Regions from separate parts of the Vibrio sp. SCSIO 43137 genome, predicted to be linked through region 2. Evidence: riboswitches for the same ligand, from Rfam matches in the RefSeq annotation. Region 2 holds a riboswitch; each other region holds the start of a gene.
The links. A riboswitch is a leader RNA that binds a small molecule or an ion and turns the genes downstream of it on or off. The one in region 2 is predicted to bind thiamine pyrophosphate.

Region 1 (3,275 bases), 440 kb from region 2:
TGAAGGCGCATTACTGGAAGTTCCGTCTGGTCTTGTAGAGGCAGCGCAGTCTATGGGAGCAACGCCAACTCAGATTATTACCAAGGTATTACTGCCGGAAGCACTACCAACCATAGTGAACTCGGTAACTATCACGCTAGTAACCCTTGTCAGCTATTCCGCTATGGCCGGTACCGTTGGTGGTGGTGGTCTGGGAGACGTTGCTATCCGCTATGGCTTCCACCGTTATGACGTGGTGATTATGGCCGTCACCGTGGTGATGCTTATTATTTTAGTTCAAATTATTCAATCACTTGGCGATGCCGTTGTTCGCCGGGTAGACCACAGATAAACCAAAGCTGTTGCTACAGACGAGATAAAACAGCTCAAAATTATACAGGAGATATCAAGATGAAATTTAGCCTTAAGAAACTACTGGCCGTAACCACCGCCGCTTCCGCCCTTATCCTTGCCGGTTGCGGAGAGAAACAAGCTGACACAAGTAAAATCAAAGTAGGTGTCATGGCTGGTGCCGAAGCACAGGTTGCTGAGATTGCCGCTAAAGTAGCAAAAGAGAAGTACAACCTGGATGTTGAGCTGGTGACTTTCACAGACTATGTTACACCGAATGCTGCACTGGATGATGGCTCAGTTGATATCAACGCATTCCAGCACAAGCCATACCTTGATCAGCAAATTGTTGACCGTGGCTACAAGCTGTCAATCGCAGGTAACTCTTTTGTCTATCCGATTGCCGGTTACTCTAAGCAGGTTAAATCTGTTGATGAAATCGCTAACGACGCACGTATCTCAGTACCAAATGATCCGACAAACCTTGGCCGTGCTCTTTTGCTTCTTGAGCAACAAGGTCTGATTAAGCTACGTGACAATGTCGGCCTGCAGGGTACCGTTCGTGATATCGTAGAAAACCCGAAAAACATCACTATTGTTGAACTGGATGCCGCTCAGCTTCCACGTTCTCTTGACGACGTGGCTCTGTCTATCATCAACACAACTTACGCAAGCAGCATTGACCTGACTCCTCAGAAAGACGGTATCTTTGTTGAAGATAAAGAGTCTCCGTATGTAAACCTGATCGTTGCCCGCGAAGAGAATGTTAATGCTGAAAACGTACAGAATTTTGTTAAGGCATACCAGACTGAAGATGTTTATAACGCGGCATCTGACATCTTTAAAGGCGGCGTAGTTAAAGGCTGGTAATCTCCTCCTTTTACAGTAACCGCCCATAATGAAAAAAGCCGCTAACCCGGCTTTTTTCATTTCTGTACTAAACGCGGGTTAAAACCATAGCTTGCGTTCAAAGTTGGATTTGCTACACTGCGTGGCGAACAAATTCTAGATATTAGTCGGGGAGCTAAGGTTTTTACCCAGAGTAAAAGCCCCAAGCTGAGACCAGTAAAATGGGACCCGTTGAACCTGATGCAGTTAATACTGACGTAGGGAACTAATAGCGATGCCTCATCTGACCATGCTTTGATCTCTTAAGCATTCTCCGTTTTCAGGCAGCTGTTTTTCCTATACGTCCATGTTTAGGAAAAGACTATGACAGCGAATCACTCCACACCCATTGTTCTCACAATTGCAGGCTCTGACAGCGGCGGCGGTGCCGGTATTCAGGCCGATATTAAAGCCATTTCAGCCACCGGAAGTTATGCCTGTTCTGTTATTACTGCTCTGACAGCGCAAAATACCCTTGGAGTAGACGGCATTTATCCCGTTGATGCAGACTTTGTCTCTCAGCAATTAGATTCGGTTTTTTCCGATCTGGCAATCTCTGCTGTCAAAGTAGGTATGCTGGCTGATTCTGAAGTAATCTGCGCAGTGGCAGCAAAGCTAAGACAGTACCAGCCACAACATCTGGTGCTAGACCCTGTTATGGTGGCCACCAGCGGAGATCTACTTCTTCAGCAATCGGCTATTGAAACTCTTAAGTCAGAACTATTACCACTGGCATCAGTGATTACCCCTAACCTTCCCGAAGCAGCAGCACTTACCGGTTCGCCCCTGCCTCAGACAGAAGCAGAAATGAGAACTCTGACGGACAAACTCAGAGAACTTGATACCCGCTCAGTCCTGCTAAAAGGTGGCCACCTTGAGAACGAATCAGATAGTACAGATCTACTGATACAAGCCAATACAGTTAGCCGCCTTAGCCAAAAACGAATAAACACCCAAAACACTCATGGCACCGGTTGTACCCTTTCGTCGGCTATCGCCAGTTACCTGGCACAAGGCCAGTCACTGCAACAGGCCGTTCAGTCAGGTAAAGAGTACATATCACAGGCCATAGCCCACGCCGACCAACTCAATATCGGCCAGGGTCACGGGCCGGTACATCACTTTTTTGCCAGCCAGAACAATGGATAGCCGCACCATGATCAATCCTGTGCAGATTGATATCCGCCGGGCAGAACTAAGCTATGCCGACAGCCAATATCCGGTATTCAGCAAACTGGATATGCAGATCTTTCAGGGGCAATGGAACTGTATTCTGGGCAGAAGTGGCTGTGGCAAGTCCAGCCTGCTGCGATATCTGGCCGGACTGTTATCTGACAAAGTGAACTTCTGCGGTGATGTTATCTGGCATTCGGAAAACAGCAGCCAGGTTGCTTATATGGCGCAGCAGGATTTGCTGATGCCGTGGCTGTCGGTGATAGATAATGTCTGCCTTAGCCTGATATTCACTACACCTGACGATGCTCAACTAGCGAAGCAAAAAGCCCTGTCACTGATTGACGCTGTTGGCCTGTCAGAGCACGCAGAAAAACTTCCTCATCAACTCTCCGGCGGAATGCGACAGAGGGCAGCTTTGGCAAGAACCCTGATGCAGGATAAGCCTGTTATTCTGATGGATGAGCCCTTCTCAGCATTAGATGCAGTGACACGCTATAAGCTGCAAAACCTCTCTGCACGCCTGCTGAAAAATAAGACAGTAATCCTGATCACCCATGATCCACAGGAAGCACTCAGGCTCGGTAACCATATCTATATTATGACCGGCCAGCCGGCCAGCGCAGTTAAGCTCCCTTCACCTCAGGGCGCTATCCCGCGAAATATGGATGCCTCTCTTGCTGTTGCGCAGCAGGAGATTATTCAGACGCTGGAGAAAGACTATGTCTGAGCTGACACACACTCAAAAACGTAAAAAGCAAACACAACAATCATCTGCTTATCTGGCTGCTACTAAAAGCAGTAAGCGCGGATTTCATCTGATAACAACCGTAATAGTGTTACTTATTGTCTGGCAGTTAATTGTCACGTTGCTTGAGCTGCCT
Region 2 (3,275 bases):
CCAGCCATCAGGGCCAGTACAGCTGCCATTAAGGCGATAGCGAATGAAGCCCTGACCGACAGCCAGAATTCACGGTCAGACAGAACAGCAAATAAACTGCTGTTTAGTCCGCTTATCACCACCATAATAAGGGGGGGAATAACCAGAATAACCGCAGAAACAATCCAGAAGCCGTCCCATAACCTTGCCCTTCTGCTGTCTTTTGTCACAGCAAGGGGATTGTCACACCGCTGCGAAATCAGCGGAGTATGTTTTGCCATTCTCTGTATGGAAAATGATAACAAGGCACAAAGTAACATTTGCCACAGTGCCAATACTGCCCCTGCCTGCAAATCAAAATCGAACTTAATCGCCTGATAGATTGCCAGTTCAATAGTGGTCGATTTAGGCCCTCCACCCAGCGCCATTACGGTGGCAAAACTGGTAAAGCAGAGCATAAAAACCAGCCCGCATACATGAGGTAGTTGCTGACGCAGCCTTGGCCACTCCACCAGCCGGAACTTATCCCAGTGACTCATGCCCAGATGAGCACACAGCTTATGCTGTTGCTCAGGAATCGTTTCAAGAGATTGATACAACAGGCGGCTGGCATAGGGCAGATTAAAAAACACATGGGCCAGCAGAATGCCGTTCAGGCCATAAATTGAAAAAGGCAGTTCCCTCTCCAGCCATTGAAACAGTTCAGCCACAAGACCACTGTTGCCATATATCGCCAGCAAGCCGAAAACCCCCACCAGAACCGGCAAAACCAGCGTTATAGAAAATACCTTAAGCAAAAAAGCCTTGGCGAAAAACTGTCTGCGGCTTAACGCATGGGCAACGGGAATCGCCAGAGAGACGCTTATCAGCATAGACAAAGATGCCTGATAGAAGCTGAAATAGGTAACATGCCGGTAGTAGCCGTCGTTCCAGTACTGGCTAAAGCGGACTTCAGGGGTATAGAGCAGTAAGGCACTCAGGGCAGAGATAACAAACAGCAAAATCGCTGCTGCTACGACGAAACCTGATTTAGGGATTCTCTGCATCTGTTTCTCTACCTGAACTTGAGACTTTCCTGCCCTGAATAATTTAATGTGCTGCAAATAGGCATCTGCAGCACAGGGTTATAGAGATTATTTAGTTAATGCACTCTGCCACTCACGAATCCATGATTTTCTCTCTCCGGCAACCTGTTCGGGAGTGAAGCTCAGGGACTGTTTTGGTTTGGTCAGAGACTCAAAGCCCTCTGGCAAGTCGACAGCGGTGACAGGATACATCCAGTTTCCGGTCGGCATAGCATTCTGGAAGTCACCAGACAGAATAAACTGCATAAACTTGTCAGCCAGTTGCGGGTTAGCGGCATTTTTTGTCTTGGCAGCCACTTCAACCTGCATGTAGTGCCCTTCACTGAAATCCGCTGCACGGTAGTTGTCATCCTTCTCAGCAATCAGATGATAAGCCGGAGAGGTGGTATAGGAGAGCACCATATCTGACTCTCCTTTCAGGAACATAGAATAGGCTTCAGACCAGCCTTTGGTTACCGTAACGGTTTTCTTAGCCAATTGGCTCCATGCAGCGGCCGTGTCATCGCCATAAACGGACTTCATCCACAGCATCAAGCCCTGTCCCGGTGTTGAGGTGCGGGGATCCTGATAGATCACCTTAATATCCTGACGACTTTCTACCAGCTCTTTCAGGCTTTTCGGCGGATTAGCCAGCTTAGTTTTATCGTAAACAAAAGCGAAGTAACCGTAATCATAAGGAATAAAAGTAGTATCACTCCAGCCGTTAGGCAGATTTACTGCCGACGTATCTGCCTTGTGCTCTGCCAATAATCCGGATTTTTTTGCTTCTGCCATCAGGTTGGTGTCCAGACCTAACACAATATCCGCTTTGCTTTTACTGCCTTCCAGACGAAGACGGTTAAGAATGGAAACACCATCGTCAAGGGCAACAAATTCCAGATCGCAGCCGCACTGAGCTTCAAAGGCTTTCTCTACCGCAGGACCCGGTCCCCAGTCAGAAGCAAATGAATCATAGGTGTAAACTGTCAGCTTATCCGATGCGAAGGATGAAAATGAAAGGGCTAATGTTAATGCAGAAATAGTGTATTTCACTGGACGCTCTCCTTGGTTTGAGCGGCACAGGTATGAGGAAGGATGATATATCCCAGCTCAATTCCTACGCCAGTATTATCTGGTTCAGGTGTACGGGTTCTAATTGCTTAATCTCAGCCGCAAAAATGCAGCACCCCGATGAGTCCGGATGATTGTAATCTGAATTAGTGGTTTCGGCTACGAAAAACAGCCAGAAATCCGTTAACGCTGATCATAGCCCCAGCGCGGAACCAGTCCCTGCTCAATACCAAGGTGGTCCAGTATTCTCGCTACCATAAAGTCGACCAAATCTTCTATGGACTCAGGTTGATGATAAAAACCGGGGGCTGCCGGCATAATGGTAGCGCCCAACTGAGACAGTTTATGCATATTCTCCAGGTGAAGAGTCGAGAATGGTGTTTCACGCACCACCATTAGCAGTTGTCCACGCTCCTTCAATACTACATCTGCGGCTCGTTCAATCAGGTTATCTGATATTCCGTGGGCAACAGAGGCAACACTGCCGGCAGAACAAGGGCAGATCACCATCTGCTTAGGTGCAGCACTGCCGGATGCCACCGGTGAAAACCAGTCTTCTTTGCCACAGACAATCAGGTTTTCTTCACAGCAGTTCAGTTTCTTAACCAGCACATCTCTGGCCGCTTCAGGGTTAGCAGGCAACTTTAACCCCTCTTCAGTAGCGAGGACAACCCGGGCAGCAGAAGAGATCAGAAGATAGACCCGGTAATCGGCTGCCAGCAGGCACTCTAACAGTCGCAAGCCGTATGGCGCTCCAGAAGCACCGGTAAATGCCAGAGTGATGGATTTTTTCTGCTCCATTAATTTACTACCTTCTGTTTCTGTTCCAGTGCCGCTATCAGCTTGCCATGAATACCTTCAAAGCCACCATTACTCATGACCAGAATCTGGTCGCCCGTTTTAGCTTCAGCAACAATAGCGGCAACCAGTTGTTCAATTTCATTATGAGTGTAAGCCGGCTGACGACAATGCTCCGTGACTTCACTTACTGACCATGAAATATTGTCTGGCTGATAAAGATAAACAGAGTCCGCCTGCTCAAGGGAAGCCACCAGAGTCTGCTTATGAACACCCATTTTCATTGTTGCAGACCTTGGCTCCAGTACTGCAATGATCTTATTCTCACCAACTTTGTTTCTTAACCCGCCTAAGGTCAGCTCT
Region 3 (3,275 bases), on a different replicon from region 2:
AAATGGCATGGCGTGTCGTTTCGCCCGGAAAATTAATAGAGTGTCGGGCAACTAATCTGCCCATATGTCGAATTTCTTCAATATTCCTCCTTTGCTCGCCTTTACTCTATGACTGTCTGAACAAAACCACAGTCTGAACAAAGGAGATAAATCAATGAGTCAGAGAATCAACTACTTTAATGCAGCACCCGAAGGTATCCAGATTTTGCTGGAACAAGAGACCTACCTGCGAAACCAGTTTGAACAACAATCCCAGCTGTCACACACTCTTTGGGAGCTGGTAAAACTGAGAGTGTCACAAATCAATCAATGCGCCTTTTGTATTGATATGCACAGTAAAGATGCGCTTAAAGGTGGTGAACAGGCAGACAGGTTGATAGGCTTAAGTGCATGGCGGGAGATGCCACTATATAGTATTAATGAACGCATTGCCCTGAACTGGGCAGAGGAACTCACCCTTAACGGAACCGCATCTGAAGCAGACTATCAGTCAGCACTGGATGCGTTTGGTGAACAGGGCTTGGTTATTCTTACTCTGGCGGTCAATGCTATCAATAGCTGGAACCGGATCGCAAAGGTGTTTAAACCCGAAATAGGCAGCCTGTCCTAGTTAAGCTTTAAATCAAAGATTAAGAAGAATGGATTTTCGAATCATAAAACCTAAAGGAAAGCTATCCGGCCATATTCAGGCAATATGGTCGGTGCGCAATGGGACAACCGAACATAGCCCTGTCCGTAAACCTTTATATTGTGACGGCGGCTCCGGGGTCACTTTTCTGATCCGGGGAGATATCTGCCTGTCCGATACTTCGGTTAATCAGGATATCTATGTTCAGAAGAACAGTAAGACGACCCAGATTATAGAAATTAATGAAAACACGCAGCTTTGTGGTATCCGCTTTCACCCCGGAATGATGCCCGATTCATTTTCGGATATCACTGCAGTTGAAGCGGATACCGGGTCAATCCCTTCTATCAGCAGCCTATACTCTCTTCTATTATCTGAAGCAAAACTGACTAGCCAGCTCACCACTATGTATCGCTGGTGTAGTACGCATCTCGACCTGAATGATCCTGAATTAATAAAGCGAAACCAACTGCTCAGTCACACTGAACAAGGTAAAATCGGTGAACAATTTCAAACCAGCCAGAGGCAGATTGAACGAAATTTTAATCAATGGATTGGGATGAGCCCGAAAAAGTATCAGCGCCTGCGCAGGGTACACTCAAGTTTAACGTATCTGAGGGATAACCCTGACACTCCCCTTTCCGACCTCGCTTTAGCCAAAGGTTTTTCCGATCAGGCTCATATGACACGGGAATTTAAATCCTTTGTACTGACAACCCCGGGCAATATCAGCCAGAAAATTAAGGCCAAAATACGCTCAGGAAACTCAGGGCACTGACTTTTTCAGCCAAGCAATCATAAGTCCCGGTTAAAACGTCAATAAAAGCTCCGCTGATTTTCATATTTTGCTTGGTTTACAAACAGTTCTGCTATAACCTTTGTCGTGCCCATACTGGGCGCCATACTTGTCGGAGTGCCATTTGGCTGAGACCGTTTATTCGGGATCCGTTGAACCTGATCAGGCTAATACCTGCGAAGGGAACAAGAGAAGATGTCTTTTTTGCCAGAGATCTGTCTGGTGAAACCTATCTGTTGTCAGGTGCAGTTTTGCGCCCTGATCACTCTTGTAGCATCAATCCGGCAAGCATTTTATTTCTGAATAAAAGGAAAAATGCATGTCGAGTCGCAAACATCAAAGAGAGGAAGCGAAGCAATTTATAGATTCGCTTACCACTCAAGCTTACCCAAACTCTCAAAAAATTTATGCTCAAGGTTCCAGAGATGATATTCGTGTCCCAATGCGTTCCATCACTCTTTCTGATACCTTGATTTCAGGCACACCTGAAGAACCTATATTTGAACCAAATAACCCGGTTTCGGTCTACGATACTTCTGGTCCCTACACAGATCCTCTGCATACAATCAATATTTATCGTGGGCTGCCATTGCTTAGAGAGTCGTGGATAGATGAAAGGGCAGACACTCATCACCTGACGCAGGCCTCCTCTGAATATACCAATCAACGCCTTAGTGACGACACGTTAGATGAACTGCGCTTTCAGCATAATGCGCGCATTCGACGCGCAAAACCCGGTAAGCGCGTCACTCAACTTCACTATGCGCGACAAGGCATTATCACTCCAGAGATGGAATTTATTGCCATCAGAGAGAATATGCGAAGAGCTACGAACATAGACTCTCAACTTGCACATCAACATATGGGACAAGCCTTCGGTTCAACCTTACCAGAAGAGATCACGCCGGAGTTTGTTCGCAAAGAAGTGGCAGAGGGACGGGCAATTATTCCCTGCAATATTAACCATCCCGAATCAGAGCCTATGATTATCGGCCGAAACTTCTTAGTTAAGGTCAATGCAAACATAGGTAATTCTTCAGTAAGTTCTTCCATTGAAGAAGAGATAGAGAAGTTGATCTGGGCCTCTTTTTGGGGAGCAGATACCGTAATGGATCTCTCCACCGGACGAAATATTCACGAAACCAGAGAATGGATTCTGCGTAACAGCCCTGTGCCTATCGGTACGGTACCTATGTATCAGGCACTTGAAAAGGTCAACGGTATTGCTGAAAACCTCAGTTGGGAGGTTATGCGCGATACTCTGATAGAACAAGCCGAACAAGGCGTCGATTATTTCACTATTCATGCCGGATTACGTCTTCACCATGTACCAATGACGGTGGACAGAGTCACCGGAATCGTATCCCGTGGAGGTTCAATCATTGCCAAGTGGTGTCTGGCTCATCATCAAGAGAGTTTTCTATACAGCAACTTTCGGGAAATTTGTGAAATATGTGCTCAGTACGATGTCGCACTGTCGCTTGGTGACGGATTACGCCCGGGGTCAATTGCTGATGCAAATGATAAAGCCCAGTTCGCAGAACTGCATACGCTGGGTGAACTGACCCAAATTGCCTGGCAATACGATGTTCAGGTCATTATTGAAGGCCCCGGCCATGTCCCGATGCAGTTGATTAAAGAGAATATGGATGAGCAGCTTAAACACTGTCATGAAGCACCATTTTATACACTGGGCCCGATAACAACGGATATTGCTCCCGGTTATGACCACATTACTTCTGGTATCGGGGCTGCAATGATTGGCTGGTACGGCTGTGCCATGTTGTGTTATGTCACCCCGAAAGAGCACCTTGGCCTTCCGGATAAAAACGACGTTAAGACAGGCTTAAT

Region 1: it holds a riboswitch for thiamine pyrophosphate, as region 2 does, so the genes downstream of both, thiD (bifunctional hydroxymethylpyrimidine kinase/phosphomethylpyrimidine kinase) here and thiB (thiamine ABC transporter substrate binding subunit) in region 2, are expected to answer to the same signal.
Region 3: it holds a riboswitch for thiamine pyrophosphate, as region 2 does, so the genes downstream of both, thiC (phosphomethylpyrimidine synthase ThiC) here and thiB (thiamine ABC transporter substrate binding subunit) in region 2, are expected to answer to the same signal.

Annotation. Positions count from the first base shown of each region.
Region 1 is NZ_CP116383.1:2,559,217-2,562,491, forward strand. Features, by position in the region: gene PK654_RS11995 (methionine ABC transporter permease) at 1-331, shown strand, start outside; gene PK654_RS12000 (MetQ/NlpA family lipoprotein) at 391-1,200, shown strand; TPP riboswitch at 1,338-1,460, shown strand; gene thiD (bifunctional hydroxymethylpyrimidine kinase/phosphomethylpyrimidine kinase) at 1,543-2,367, shown strand; gene PK654_RS12010 (ABC transporter ATP-binding protein) at 2,375-3,121, shown strand; gene PK654_RS12015 (ABC transporter permease) at 3,174-3,275, shown strand, end outside.
Region 2 is NZ_CP116383.1:3,001,421-3,004,695, forward strand. Features, by position in the region: gene thiP (thiamine/thiamine pyrophosphate ABC transporter permease ThiP) at 1-1,025, opposite strand, end outside; gene thiB (thiamine ABC transporter substrate binding subunit) at 1,113-2,096, opposite strand; TPP riboswitch at 2,141-2,244, opposite strand; gene PK654_RS14015 (flavin prenyltransferase UbiX) at 2,298-2,915, opposite strand; gene mpl (UDP-N-acetylmuramate:L-alanyl-gamma-D-glutamyl-meso-diaminopimelate ligase) at 2,915-3,275, opposite strand, start outside.
Region 3 is NZ_CP116384.1:188,774-192,048, reverse strand. Features, by position in the region: gene PK654_RS16670 (helix-turn-helix domain-containing protein) at 1-36, shown strand, start outside; gene PK654_RS16665 (carboxymuconolactone decarboxylase family protein) at 155-610, shown strand; gene PK654_RS16660 (helix-turn-helix domain-containing protein) at 639-1,406, shown strand; TPP riboswitch at 1,528-1,626, shown strand; gene thiC (phosphomethylpyrimidine synthase ThiC) at 1,744-3,275, shown strand, end outside.